One region of the Kitasatospora sp. NPDC057940 genome, then DNA from elsewhere that is predicted to be linked to it. Evidence: riboswitches for the same ligand, from Rfam matches in the RefSeq annotation. Region 1 holds a riboswitch; the other holds the start of a gene.
The links. Region 1 has a riboswitch for guanidine ahead of ACFVTF_RS15660 (MBL fold metallo-hydrolase). Riboswitches for the same ligand answer to the same signal wherever they lie in the genome.
Positions count from the first base shown of each region.

Region 2: linked by a shared signal. The riboswitch ahead of ACFVTF_RS16710 (SMR family transporter) and the one ahead of ACFVTF_RS15660 (MBL fold metallo-hydrolase) in region 1 are both predicted to bind guanidine.

Region 1 is NZ_JBHVPH010000008.1:137,139-144,072, forward strand. Features, by position in the region: gene ACFVTF_RS15650 (DHA2 family efflux MFS transporter permease subunit) at 1-478, shown strand, start outside; gene ACFVTF_RS15655 (Uma2 family endonuclease) at 526-1,077, shown strand; gene ACFVTF_RS15660 (MBL fold metallo-hydrolase) at 1,102-1,956, opposite strand; guanidine-III (ykkC-III) riboswitch at 1,969-2,029, opposite strand; gene fes (enterochelin esterase) at 2,094-3,209, opposite strand; gene fhuB (Fe(3+)-hydroxamate ABC transporter permease FhuB) at 3,231-5,396, opposite strand; gene ACFVTF_RS15675 (ABC transporter substrate-binding protein) at 5,502-6,518, shown strand; gene ACFVTF_RS15680 (ABC transporter ATP-binding protein) at 6,619-6,934, shown strand, end outside.
Region 2 is NZ_JBHVPH010000009.1:62,695-69,628, reverse strand. Features, by position in the region: gene ACFVTF_RS16730 (alpha/beta hydrolase) at 1-890, opposite strand, end outside; gene ACFVTF_RS16725 (class F sortase) at 887-1,531, opposite strand; gene ACFVTF_RS16720 (hypothetical protein) at 1,936-3,222, shown strand; gene ACFVTF_RS16715 (MFS transporter) at 3,226-4,683, opposite strand; gene ACFVTF_RS16710 (SMR family transporter) at 4,790-5,104, opposite strand; guanidine-III (ykkC-III) riboswitch at 5,148-5,214, opposite strand; tRNA gene ACFVTF_RS16705 (tRNA-Cys) at 5,300-5,371, shown strand; gene ACFVTF_RS16700 (xanthine dehydrogenase family protein molybdopterin-binding subunit) at 5,468-6,934, opposite strand, start outside.

The DNA.
Region 1 (6,934 bases):
GGCCTCGGCCCTCGACGCCGGGCTGAGCGTCTTCCCCGAGGCGATCGGCCTGATGGCCGCCTCCCAGGTGGTCGACCGCCTGCTGCCCCGGTTCGGCCCCCGCCGCCTCGCGCTGCCCGCGCTGCTGCTCGCCGCCCTCGTCCTGGCCGCCCTCGGCTTCGCCGAGAACCCCTGGGCCGTACGGGCGCTGATGTTCGCGGTCGGGCTCGTCCTGGGCACCGCCGTGCTCACCGTCCAGATCGCCGGCTTCGCCGACGTCCCCGGGCCCGCGATGGGCCGCGCCATGGGCCTGTTCACCATCGTCCGAACCCTCGGCGGCGCCCTCGGCATCGCCGCCACCGCCGCCCTCATCGGCGCCCTGGACACCGACGGCGGCTCACCCGGCCCCTACCGCCTCGCCCTCCTGCTCACCGCCGCCCTGGTCGCGGCCGGCACCCTCCTCACCACCCGCCTCCCCCGGGAGGCGCCGGGACCCTGAATCGGCTCCGGCTGCCGTACGGTGGCCGGAGCACTGGAGGAGAGCCCATGAACCCCGAGCACTACCGTCTTCTCGAAGAGGCCCGGCGCAGTCTCCCGGACGGCTACAAGGTGGAGTTGTCCGGCGACATCATCGTCATGCAGGCGTCACCGTCGTCGGTCCACCAGCTGAACCTCGCGCTGGTCCAACGCCAGTTCGAGGCGCACTGCCCTCCCGGCTACTTCCCCACCGGGAACAGTGACCTCTCCTCACCCGAGGTCGGCTCCGTGCGCAATCCCGACCTCACCTACCTGCCCGAGGACGTCATCGACCTGGCCGGCCACGACATCCCCGCCGAGCTGGCCCTGATCGCGGTCGAGATCGTCTCCCCGTCCAATCCCGAGAACGACTGGACGGGGAAGGTCCGCGACTACCCGCGCATGGGCTTCCCGCTCTACCTGATCGTGGACCCGCGGCAGCAGACGGTCACGCTGTTCTCCGAGCCGAACCACGACCGGTACCACACGAGGACCGAGCGGGAGTTCGGCGGGACGATCAGGGTTCCCGATCCGTTCGGCTTCGAACTGGACCTCTCGCGGCTCGTCCCGTACAAGGACTGATCACCGGGCGCCCGGCCGATGGGCTCAGGCGCTCGGCCAGAGGATCAGGTCGGGCAGGGCGTGCCGGCGCGGCCGGTCGCCGAGGTCGGCGAGTGCGGTGCGGATGGCCCGGAGGTGTCCGACGGTCAGCTGCAGGGGCGGCTCGTCGGGCTGGTGGGTCGTGCGGATGGGGTAGTCGACGCCGGGGGTGCGGGTCATCTCGATGTGGCAGCCGAGCAGGTGCGTCACCGGGCGGCGTTCGGCGAAGTCGATCAGCCGGTCGACGGTGCGGGTGAAGGCCGGCCAGTCGTCGATGTAGAGGCGGCCCGGGTAGACGGTGTCGCCGGTGAGCAGCAGGCCCGTCCACGGGTCGTAGTAGGTGACGGCCGCCGGGTGGTGGCCCGGGGTGGCCAGGCATTCGAGCACCCGGCCGCCGCCCAGGTCCACCCGCGCGACGGCGTCCGGGTCCTGGTCGAAGCCGAAGTACGGCCAGGCCGTGGCCGGGTCGGCGCCGACCAGGGTCGTCGCGGGCCGGTCGGCGAACTGTCCGTCGCCCGCGACGTGGTCGCCGTGCGGGTGGGTGTGCAGGACGAGCAGTCCGTAGCCGTCGCGGGGGTGGTCGGCGAGCCACCGGTCGATGAGCCCGTCGACCACGGTGCGCAGCGGGAAGTACGCGGCGGAGGCGGTGGCCCCGGTGTCGATCAGGACGGCCCGCTCGCCCCCGAACAGCAGGAACAGGAACGGCGCCTCGTAGTTGACCGCCTTGTTCTGCCGCAGGATGACGGTGTGCTCGTCGTACGCGTGGACCTGGATGTCCGGGTCCGCGTTGTGCTTCGCGGACGGGGACCCGTGGATCCACCGCACGTCGAGCGGACGGGCGATCGGGGCACCGGCGGCCATGACGTCTCCTTCGGTGCGTCGTCTTGGCGGGCCGGGTACGGCGCACATCTCGTCCGGGGCGGTCACCGGCGCGCCGCCACCGGGACGCTAGCACGCCCCCGTCGCCGCGCGCCGGTCCGCCGATCCGGTGGGGACCGTCAGGCAGCCCCGAGCAGGTGCGCCAGTCCGTCCGCCAGCCCGCCGCGCCAACAGGCGTAGTCGTGGCCGCCGTTGAACTCGCGGTACGCGAGGTCGTAGCCGCGGGCGGTGAGGACGTCGCGCAGGTGGCGGTTCTGCGGGAGCAGCATCCACTCCTGGAGGCCGACCTCGACGTAGAACCGGGCCTCCCGCCGCTGCTCGCGGGCGAATTGGCGGGTCAGCCACTCACTGCCCTCGTCGAACTCGGTCTCGTCCGGCCACCAGAAGGAACCGGACTGGCAGAGCGCGCCGCCGAAGCGGTCGGGGCGCCGGAACGCGGCGAAGGCGGCGGTGAGGCCGCCCGCGCTCTGGCCGGCGATGACGGTGTCGGCCGGGTCGGTGGTGGTGCCGAACTCCGCCGCCGCCCAGGGGAGGAGGCGGTCGGCGAGGAGGTCGACGAAGGCCGGGTTGCAGCTGAGGTCGTCGGGCCGGCAGGGGCCCATGGTGTGGACGAGCAGGGCGACGGTGGGCGGGATGGCGCCGTCCGCCGTCAGGTTGTCGAGGGTGTCGCCGACCGACAGCACCTCGCCCCACATCTCGCCGTCCAGCAGCACGGCCACCGCGAACGGCCCGCCGCCGGCGGAGGGCCCGCCCCCGGCGGGGAGGTGGACGTCCACCCGCCGCCCGGCCACCTCGTGGGCCACCGTCCGCCCGCGCGGCACGCCGTCGCGCCGCCGGACGTACGGCTGGGCGGGGGCGTCGGGCAGGCTGAGCACGGACGACGGGTGGCGCCCGTCGCGGGCGGGCAGCCGGGGGGCGGCGTCGTGCGGGTCGGGGCGGGCGTGGTCGAGGACGCGCAGCCAGTCCGCCCGGGCGGTGCCGGGGGCGTCCCCCCGGAACGGGTACAGCTGGTAGGACGCCCGGTGGTCGGCGCGCAGCCGGTAGGTGATCGACCAGCGGCCGTCGTCGCGGCGGGTCATCAGGTGCGGGGCGAGGTCGCCGGCGTGCCGGTCCTTGTCGGTGACGGTGTGCAGGAGGGCGAGCACGCCGTCGCACGACGCGTCCTCGTGCACGAAGGTGACCAGGCGGTAGGCGGGGTCGGCCGGATCGGGCTCGACGAGGGGAAGGGTTTCCATCTGCGGGACTCCTCGGGGAGGTTAGGCGGGGGTGCCCTTGCGGCCGAGCAGCACCCAGAGCAGGAAGGGGCCGCCGAGGACGGTGGTGACGATGCCGACGGGGATCTCCACCCCGCCGATCAGCACCCGCCCCACGGTGTCGGCGAGCACGACGAGGACGGCGCCGGTCAGCGCCGAGCCGAGGACCGGCACGCGCGCCGGCCCGGCCAGCCGCCCGGCGATCACGGGCGCGGCCAGCGCGACGAAGCCGACCGGCCCGCACACGCCGACGGCCAGCCCGGCCAGCGCGACGGCCAGCAGCAGGCAGCCGAGCCGGACCCGGCCCGGGTCGACGCCCAGCGAGGCGGCCACGCTGTCGTCGAAGCGCAGCACCGCCAGCCGCCGGGCCACCGCCAGGGCGAGCGGCACGAGCACGGCCAGCCCGATCAGGACCGGGGTGGCGATGGCGTAGTCCCGCCCGTTGAGGCTGCCGGAGGTCCAGACGTACAGCGAGCCGGCCGAGTTGAGCGAGCGGCGGGCGAGCGCGACCTGGATGACGGCCGAGGCGAGCGCGGACATCGCGAGGCCGACGACCAGCACCCGGTAGCCCTGCGCGCCGAGCCCGCCGGAGACCAGGGTGACGACCAGGACGGCGGCCAGCGCGCCGAGCGGGCCGGCCCACCAGGCGCCGAAGGTACCGGAGACGGTGGCGGAGATCAGGACGGCGGCGGTGGCGCCGTCGTTGACGCCGAGCAGTTCGGGGGTGGCGAGGCGGTTGCGGGCGAGGGTCTGGGTGAGGCAGCCGGCCAGGCCGAGGGCGGCGCCGGCGGCGAGCCCTGCGACGATCCGGCCGAGCCGGAACTTCTGCACCAGCAGCACGTCCAGCCGGTCGCCGTAGCCGAACACGGCCTGGAGGGTGCGGCCGAGGCCGAGTTCGCTCTGCCCGGCGTGGGCGGACACGACGACGACGGCGAGCAGCGCCGCGGCCAGGGCGAGCGAGGCGAGCAGTGCCCGGCGGGGGAGCAGCAGCGACCAGGCGCCGCGCCGCACCACCAGGTCGGGTTTGGGCGCGGGCGGCTCGGACCGCCGGACGGGGGCGGCCTCGGCCGGGTCGGCCATGCCGAGCGCGGCGGTCCGGCGGGAGCGGACGATCGCGATCAGCGCGGGGGCGCCGACCAGGGAGACGATCACCGACACCGGCGCCTCGAACGGGCGGGCCACCACCCGGGCCAGCACATCGGCCCCGGTGAGCACGGCGGCGCCGAACAGTCCGGCGAGCACGGTGAGTTGCCCGACCCTGGGGCCGGCGACGGCCCGCGCCAGGAACCCGGCGAGCAGGCCGAGGAAGGAGATCGGGCCGGCCAGCGCGACGGCCGAGGCGGTCAGCAGGGTGACGGCGAAGGCGACGGCGGCCCGGGTGGCGCCGGGCCGGTGGCCGAGGCCGCGGGCGAGGTCGTCGCCGAGCGCGAGCGCGGTGAGCGGCCGGGTGGCGAGCAGGGCGAGCAGGAAGCCCACGCCGAGCACCGGGGCGAGCTGGCGCAGCGTCGTCCAGCCCTCCACCCCGGCCAGCGAGCCCAGCACCCACACCCGGTACCGGTCGTACGCCTCGGGCGAGTTGACGATCAGCACGCCGGTGAGCCCGCCGAAGGTGGCGCCGACCGCGGAGCCGCCGAGCACCAGCCGCATCGGGGACCCGCCCCGGGCGCCCGCGATGAGCAGCACCAGCGTGCTGGCGAGCACGGCGCCGCCGAAGGCGAAGGCCAGGTACCCGTACGAGGTCTGGACGCCGAGCACGGCGATGCCGAGCACGACTCCCAGCGAGGCGCCGGCGTTGACGCCGAGCAGTCCGGTCTCGGCGAGCGGGTTGCGGGTGACGGACTGCAACTGCGCCCCGGCGACCCCGAGCGCGGCGCCGACCAGCAGGGCGGTGGCCGTGCGGGGCAGGCGCAGGTCGCCGACGACGAGGGCGAGCCGGCCGTCCGCGCGGGCGCCGTGGCGGTCCAACAGGTAGTCCAGCACCCGCCCGGGGCCGACCTCTCCGGCGCCGACGGACAGCGAGAGCGCGGCGAGGGCGAGCAGGACCGCGACCGCGCCGAGGGCGATCGGCCAGGCGGCGCGGCGGCCGTCCCCGCGCGGTGGCGTCGGTGGCGGCGGGGCGTCCGGCTCGGTGCGGGACTCCCGAGGGGCGCCCACTTGCGACAATGTCATAAGGTAAGGCTAACCTAATGAGCGCATCGTCCTGTGGGCACCGTCATCGTGCCGGGTCGCCCGGACGCCGCCCAACCCCCGTACCACCGCTGCCCGGAGGCACCCATGCCGTTCGCCCAGAGCCCGCTCCACCCCGTCCGCCGCCGTGCGGCCCGGGCGCTGGCCGTCACCGGGGCGGCCGCCCTCCTGCTCGCCGGGTGCGGCTCCTCCGGGTCCTCCTCGGGCTCCGCGGGCTCCTCCTCCGCCGCCGGCAGCCCGGCTGCGGACGCGGCCGGTGGCAAGCGCACCGTCAAGGACGCGACCGGCAAGGCCGTCGAGATCCCCGCCGCGCCCCAGCGGATCGTCACCCTCACCCAGGAGGACCTCGACGCGGTGCTCGCCCTCGGCGTCAAGCCCGTCGGCATCACCAACGGCCAGGGGCTCAACGAGCCGCCCGCCTACCTCAAGGACAAGGTCCAGGGCGTCCCGGTGGTCGGCAACCTGCTGCAGCCCGTGATGGACAAGGTCATCGCCGCCAAGCCCGACCTCATCCTGGCCGGCGACATGCAGGACGAGCAGATGCTCAAGCAGCTGCGCGAGATCACCCCCGCCACCCTCGTCACCATGGCGCCCACCGACGACTGGAAGCTCGCCTTCCGCGGCATCGGAAACGCCGTCAACAAGCTCGACCAGAGCAACAAGGTGATCGCCGACTACGAGGCCAAGGCCGCCAAGGCCGGCGGAGACCTCGGCAAGAACAAGGGCGCGGCCGTCTCCATCGTCCGCTGGAACCCGACCGGGCCGAGCTGGATGGAGAAGAAGCAGTTCGCCAGCGGCGTCGCCCTCGACATGGGCCTCACCCGCCCGGCCGCGCAGGACAAGGACGGCAACGCGCACAGCCCGGCGCTCAGCCTGGAGAAGCTCGCCGAGATCGACGGCGACTGGCTGTTCCTGTCCACCCTCACCGACGACGGCAAGACCGCGCTCAAGGACGTCCAGTCCAAGCCCGCCTACCAGGAGCTGGGCGCGGTGAAGAACAAGCACGCCGTCACCGTGGACGGTTCGGTCTGGTCCACCCGCGGCGGGCCGCTCGCGGCCGACGTGGTCATCGGCGACATCGGCAAGGCGCTCGCCGCCTCCTGACCGGTCCGCGTTCGCTGTCGGGCCCTCGTCCGGGCCCGTGCCCGGCCGGCCGGCACCTCGCCGGCCGGCCCGCAGCCCCCTCCAACCGAAGGAAACCGCGATGGAGTTGACGATCCAGGGCCTCACCGCCGGCTACGGCCCCGGCCGCCCGGTGCTCGCCGGCGTCGACCTCACCGTCCCGGCCGGCCGGGTGGTGGCCGTCGTCGGCCCGAACGGCTGCGGCAAGTCCACCCTGCTGCGGGCCGTCGCCCGGCTGCACCGGCCGGAGGGCGGGCGGGTGCTGGTCGGCGGCGAGGACGTCTGGCGGCTGCGGCCGCGCCAGGCCGCGCACCGGGTCGCGCTGCTCCCGCAGAGCCCGCAGGCCCCCGAGGCGGTCACCGTCGCCGGACTCGTCCGCTACGGCCGCCACCCGCACC
Region 2 (6,934 bases), on a different contig from region 1:
GTGGCGGTCTGCAGGTTGTGGTGGATCCAGTCCGGGACGTCGGTGGCCAGGTAGGTGTGCGCCTTGGCGATCCGGGAGTCCATGCAGAGCGTGTTGGTGAACGGGCTGCCGGTGGGGTCGGCGACCACCACGATCGGGGCGAGGCCCTGGTGGTCGGCGGCGAAGGCGTCCAGGGTCTCCTGGATGGCCCCGGAGGTGATCCAGTCCACCGGGGCACCGGGCTGGCCGGGCAGCAGCACCACGACGGGCAGCAGCGGCCGGGGATTGGCCTGGTAGGCGGGCGGCAGGTAGACGTACCCGTCGCGGGCCGTGAAGCCGGACTTGGTGCCGGGGATGGTCACGGTGGAGAGGGTGCCCTTGGCGGGCAGGCCGGGCGGCGCGTGCCAGAGCTCCTCGACGGGCTTGCCCGGCGTGGCGGCGATGGTGCTGGCCACCTTGCCCGTGGTCAGCGCCTGGACCCCGGGCACCAGCATGGCCCGGGCGGTCGGGTACTGGTCGAAGCCCCGGTTGACCTGCGAGGCGGCCATCAGCAGCACCAGGACGGCGGCTCCGGTCGCCAGCAGCCGGCGGCGGACGGCGAGCAGCGGCGCGCGGAAGCAGACCAGGGATATCGCGAACAGCGCGACGGCTATCCAGCGCAGGACGAAGTCCGGTGTGCCCTCCGGGAAGGGGTGCCACCAGCCGTCGACGCCGAGCTTCACCAGGGCGGTGAGCGTTCCGGCCAGCATCAGGGCGCCGAAGAGGCGCGGGGCCCGCCAGCGTTCGTGGCGGGAGAACGCGAGCAGGACCAGCGACCCCCAGCCCGCGGCGAGCACGGCGTACGGGATCGGGCCGTGGGTGAGCGGCCAGTCGATCGGGTTCCAGCGGGTGGCGAGGGTCAGCGTGGTCATGCGGCTTTGCCCGGCCGGGTGGTGTCGGCCAGGAAGCCGTAGGCGACGACGTTGCCCTCGTAGCCGTGCTCGGCGCTGTACGCGCCGCCGCAGGTGATGACCCGCAGCTGAGCGTCGGCGGCCTGGCGGTAGACCCGGTCGTCCGGGAAGTCCTTTCGGTCGTGCACTTCGATGGCGTACAGCTGGTAGACGGCGACGGCGCCGTCCGCGCGGGCGATCTCGATCCGGTCTCCGCGCCGGAGCGCCCCCAGGTTGTAGAAGACGGCCGGGCCGGCCTTGTTGTCGACGTGCCCGTCCAGGATGGCGGTGCCGCGCTGCCCGGGGCTGGCCCCGCCGCGGTACCAGCCGGCCAGGTTGCGGTCCGCCTCGGGCGGGGCCTGGAGGTGGCCGTCGGGGTCGAGCCCGAGCGCGGTGACCGGGGCGTCCAGCCGGACGGCCGGGATGCGGATGCGGGTGGGGTCGGAGGGGCCCAGCGGCGGGACGACGGAGACCGGGGCGAAGCCGGACAGCGTCTGCGTGCCGCCGGGGGCGGGCGGCAGCGCGCCCTGCCCGCCGTCGTGCAGCAGCCAGGCGCCGAGCACCAGCGCGGCAGCGGCCGCCAGGGTGCCCGGCCACGGGCTCCTGCTCTGCTGGACGCCCACGGGCGCTCCCCTCTACCGACGGATTCCCGATCCTGGGAGTTTCCTGGGAAACAATTCAATCGGATCGGACCTTAGAGCACGTCCACACGATGGGTGTAATGACACCCCCCGATCGGCAGGGCAACCGCCCGAATCCCTGCGCCCAGTGGGCACCCGGTGACGGAACGCGACGGCCGTTTCCCAGGTGAAAGCGCCACCGGAACGCCTCGGTACGAGCTTCGACGGCGCGGGGGGTCGGTCCGGTTGCGTCAATCGGGCGATCGATGACGACTGCCAGTGGCGCCTGGCCGACCGATCGGGGTCAGCTGCCATGCTGACCCGGTCACGGGTTCTATCACCCCACTTGTCCGACCGGATTTCCGCACGCCTGTACGCCTGCCGAACGCCTCATGAACGGAGTGACCATGGCCGCTCTCTCCCGCCGCACCCTGCTGGCCGCCGGTGCGGCCTCCGCCGCCACCCTGGCGACCGGCTGCGGAAGCAACAGCGCCGACAAGCCGATGATCGGCTCGGCCGTCCCTCCCAGCGGCGCGGCCGTCGACCAGAGCGCCGGCCCCACGGACGTCGCCGAGCCGCAGGCCGTCCTGATCGGCGACGGTTCCACCTCCGACACCGGGGCCCAGCCCCACCAGCCCACCCCCGAGCGGCTCAAGGCCGGCGAACGGCCGCCGCAGTTCGTGGTCTTCTCCTGGGACGGCGCCGGCGAGCTCGACAACGGCCTGTTCGCCCGCTTCCGCCGGCTGGCGCAGGAGCACAACGCCTCGATGACCTTCTTCCTCAGCGGCCTCTACCTGCTGCCCGAGTCCAAGAAGGACCTCTACCGCCCCCCGCAGCACAAGGTCGGCGCCTCCGAGATCGGCTACCTCACCGACCAGCACATCCACGACACCCTGGAGAACGTGCACGCGGCCTGGCTGGAGGGCCACGAGATCGGCACCCACTTCAACGGCCACTTCTGCGGCGCCACCGGCGTCGGCAAGTGGTCCCCGGAGGACTGGGACAGCGAGATCCAGCAGGCCATGGACTTCGTGACGAACTGGCGCACCAACACCGGCTTCACCGACCTGCCCGCGCTGCCCTTCGACTACCGCAGGGAGCTGGTCGGCAGCCGCACCCCCTGCCTGGAGGGCCAGCGCAACCTGCTGCCCACCGCGGTCAAGCGCGGCTGGCGCTACGACAGCAGCGGCAACGGCACCCAGGTGTGGCCGCAGAAGATCCAGGGCGGCGCGCTCTGGGACCTCCCGCTGCAGTCCATCCCCTTCCCCGGGCACACCTTCCAGGTGCTGTCGATGGACTACAACATCATGTACAACCAGTGCGGCCCCAACACCAAGGCCGACCCGGCGCTCTACCCGGGCTTCCAGGCCCAGGCCCGCGACGCCTACCTGCTGGGCTTCGACCGCACCTACAACGGCAACCGGGCGCCCTACGTCATCGGCAACCACTTCGAGGAGTGGAACGGCGGCATCTACATGAACGCCGTCGAGGACGTGCTCCGGACGATCGCGGACAAGCCGGAGGTCCGGCTGGTCTCGTTCCGCCAACTGGTGGACTGGCTGGACGCCCAGGACACCGCGGTGCTGCGCAAGCTCCAGGGCCTCGCCCCGGGCCAGGCGCCGACCGGCGGCTGGGAGGCCTTCCTCGGCACCCCCGGGGCACCGCCGGTGCCCTCCGCCGCCGCTGCCGGCTGACCCTCAGGACCTGACCCGGACCCGGCCGGCGAGCAGCGCCCCCAGCAGCGCCACGCCGGCCATGGCCAGCAGGATCACCGCGAACGCCGCGGGCGACCCGGTGGCCCCGGCCGAGGCGGTGGCCCCGGCGCCCTCGTGGGCGGCGGCGAGCGAGCCGCCGCCCAGCACCGCGAACATCACCCCCGCCAGGCCCGTCAGCAGGACGTTGCCCAGCGCGTCGCTCATCTGCAGGGCCGCCGAGTTCACCCCGGCGTCCTCCGGCGCGGAGAGCTTCATCATCAGCACGCTGACGCTCGCGACGGTCAGTCCCATCCCGATGCCGCCGACGCCCCAGGCCACCGCCGCCACCCAGGCCGGCACCGCCGGGACCAGCACCAGCGCGGCGCCCGCGATCGCCACCGCGGTCAGCACGAACCCGCCCCGGATCATCGCCTCGCGGTAGCGCTCGGCCCCCGGCCGCCCCTGCAACCAGGAGCCCAGCGCCCAGGTGAGCCCGCCGCTGGTCAGGGTGAGCCCCGACATCGTCGGCGAGAGGCCGCGCTCGGTGGTCATCATCAGCGGGACGAAGGCCTCGGCCCCGAGGAACGCCCCGGCCGCCAGTCCGCGCAGCAGGATCACCGCCGGCAGCCCCCGCCCGGCCCGCAGCGTCCGCCGGGGCAGCAGCCCCAGGACGGCCGGCACCAGCAGCGCCGCCCCGACGACCCCGGGGAGCAGCCCGATCAGGTCGTGCCGCCCGCCCGCGTACTGCAGCAGGCCGGCACCGAGCGCCGCCATCGCGGCCAGCAGGGTGCGCCGGCGGTCGAACTCCGCGCCCCTGGCCACCGGGTGCTCCCGCTCGGAGCGGGCCAGCGCGGGGCCCATCACGGCCAGCGGCAGCAGGATCAGCACCGGCACGGCCAGGAACACCCAGCGCCAGCCGAGGTGCTGGGTGATCGCGCCGGAGACCAGCGGCCCGACGATGGAGGGCAGCACCCAGGCCGAGGAGAAGGCCGCGAACACCGCCGGCCGCAGCCGCTCCGGGAAGGCCCGGCCGACCACCACGTACAGCGCGACGATCACCAGCCCGCCGCCCAGGCCCTGGATCGCCCGCCCGGCCACGAACACCCACATGCCCGGCGCCGTCCCGGCCACCACCAGTCCCGCGCCGAACACCGCGATGCCGGTGAACAGCGGCTGCATCGGCCCGCGCCGGTCGCACCACTGCCCGGAGACGACCAGCGCGAACAGCGTGGTGGTGAAGTATCCGGAGAAGGCGAAGGCGTACAGCCCGATGCCGTTCAGCTGGCGGGCCGCGGTCGGCATCGCGGTGTTGACGGCGGTCGCCTCGAAGGCGATCACCAGGACCACCGACACGATCCCCAGCGTCAGAGCGCGGTAGCGGCCGCTGAGGACCCCGCCACCGGGGTCGGGTTCGGAGGGTATCGAGGCGGAGTCGACCGAGGTGGGGGAGGCAGTGGTCATACGTAACATCGTAAGGGCCGTCTAGCTTCATGACCCCTGACCCGAGTCGGTGATCAGCTAGTCCGCAGGGCTTAGGACCAGGGTCAGGGGGAAGCTCAGGCGGAGGTCAGTGGAGCACCTTCAGGCCGACCACGCCGGAGACGATGAGCAGCAGGCAGCCGATCCGGGCCGCCGTCACCGCGTCCCCCAGGACGGCCATGCCGTAGAGCGCGGTGCCGACCGCGCCGATGCCGACCCAGACCGCGTAGCCGGTGCCGATCGGAATGGTGCGCATCGCGTACGCCAGCCCGCCCATGCTCAGCAGCAGGGCCACACCGAAGACGAGGCTGGGGGTGAGCCGGGAAAAGCCCTTGGACGACTCCAGGGCCACCGCCCACACGGTCTCCAGGACACCCGAGATGATCAGAACGAGCCATGCCATGACGGCCTACCTCCGCAGTCCACAGCGGCCGGATTGCCGCTGAACTGCGCCGTCTTGTCGTCACCGGGTACGACGCGCTCGTCCGGGGCGGCCGGGCGACCGGCCACCTGGTTCCGACCGTAGCACAAGCCGCCATACAGAATTTACATTCCGCCGTTGACGGCCCCCCGCGCATTCCGCCACTATGAATTCACTGGCCGTGTGCCCGAGTGGCTTAGGGAACCGTCTGCAAAGCGGTGTACACGGGTTCGATTCCCGTCATGGCCTCGCCGGAAATGGAATTGCCGGTCGACATTCCGTCGACCGGCAATTCCTGTTTACGGTATTTCCGGGGCGGTCGGCCGAAACCGCCGCCCCCGGCCGTCAGACCGCGACCGCGTCCTCCGGCCGGATCGGCAGCCGGCCGACCGGCAGGCCGGTGGCCGCCCGGACGGCGGCGGCCACGGCCGCCGGGGCGACCACCGCGGGGGCGGCGCTGACCGCCTTGGCCCCGAAGGTGGCGACCACGTCCCGCTCCTCCAGCAGGGCGGCGATCCGCACCTGCGGGGTGTCCAGCGCGGTGGGCAGCCGGTAGCCGGTGAGCGAGGGGTTCAGCAGCACGCCGCCCTCGGTGCGCAGGTCCTCCAGCAGCGCCAGGCCGACGCCCTGGGCCACGCCCGCCTCGATCCGGTCCTCGATCTGCCGCGGGTTCAGCGCCCGGCCGACGTCCTGGGCGACCGTCATCTCGACCACCCGGACGGCGCCCAGCTCGATGTCCACGTCCACCACCGCGCGCATCGCGCAGAACGCGATCGACACGAAGGCGTCGCCCTGCCCGGACTCGTCCAGCGGCTCGGTGGGGTGCGGGCGGCACTGGGCCGTCGCCCAGAGCTCCTTGCCCTCCAGCGCCTCGGCGACCGGCATGCCGAGCACCCCGTCGTACGAGGTGATCTTGCCGTCGGCGATCTGCAGCAGTTCCACCGACATCCCGAAGTTGGCGGCGATCGGCTGGAGCAGCTGGTGGCGGACCATCAGCGCGGCGCGCTCGACGGCGCCGCCGGAGACCCAGGTGTGCCGGCCGCGGGCGGAGGGACCGGCGATGGACTGGTCGCTGTCGGCCGGCGCGATGTACACCTCGCTGACGCCCAGCACGGTCTGCACGATCTGCCGGGCCAGCGTGGCGAACCCCTGCCCGGAGTCGACGGCCGCGCAGATCACCGTGGCGTGGTCGCCGCTGACCCGCACGGTGGCGGTGGAGACCTCGTCCTCGCCCTCGGCGCCGAGCATGTGCACCATGCCGACGGCGTAGCCGATCCCGCGCCGCACCGCCGCCGGGTCGCCGGCGCCACCGGGCCCGCCCGGCAGCAGCCACTCGGCGTCCGGGTCGTCCACCGGCAGGGCCGGCAGCGGCTCGGCCGCGACGGCCTCCAGCAGCGCGCCGACCGGCGCCGGGCAGGTGACGGCCTGTCCGGTGGGCATCGGGTCGCCGGTGGACATCGCGTTGCGGCGGCGGATCTCCACCGGGTCCACGCCGATCCGGGCGGCCAGCTGGTCCAGCTGCGACTCGTAGGCGAAGCAGGCCTGCAACGCGCCCTCGCCGCGCATCCGCCCGGCCGGCGGGTTGTTGGTGCGCACCGCCCAGGCGTCCACGAAGACGTTCGGGCAGACGTACGGGCCGACCGAGAACGCGGTGGCGGCGGCCAGCGCCTCGGCGGAGACGTCCGCGTACGCGCCGCCGTCCAGCAGGATCTGCGCCTCGACCTTCACCAGGGTGCCCTCGGCGTCGGCGTGGTGGCGGTAGCGCAGCAGCGCGGGGTGGCGCGAGGGGTGGGTGTGGAAGGACTCCTCGCG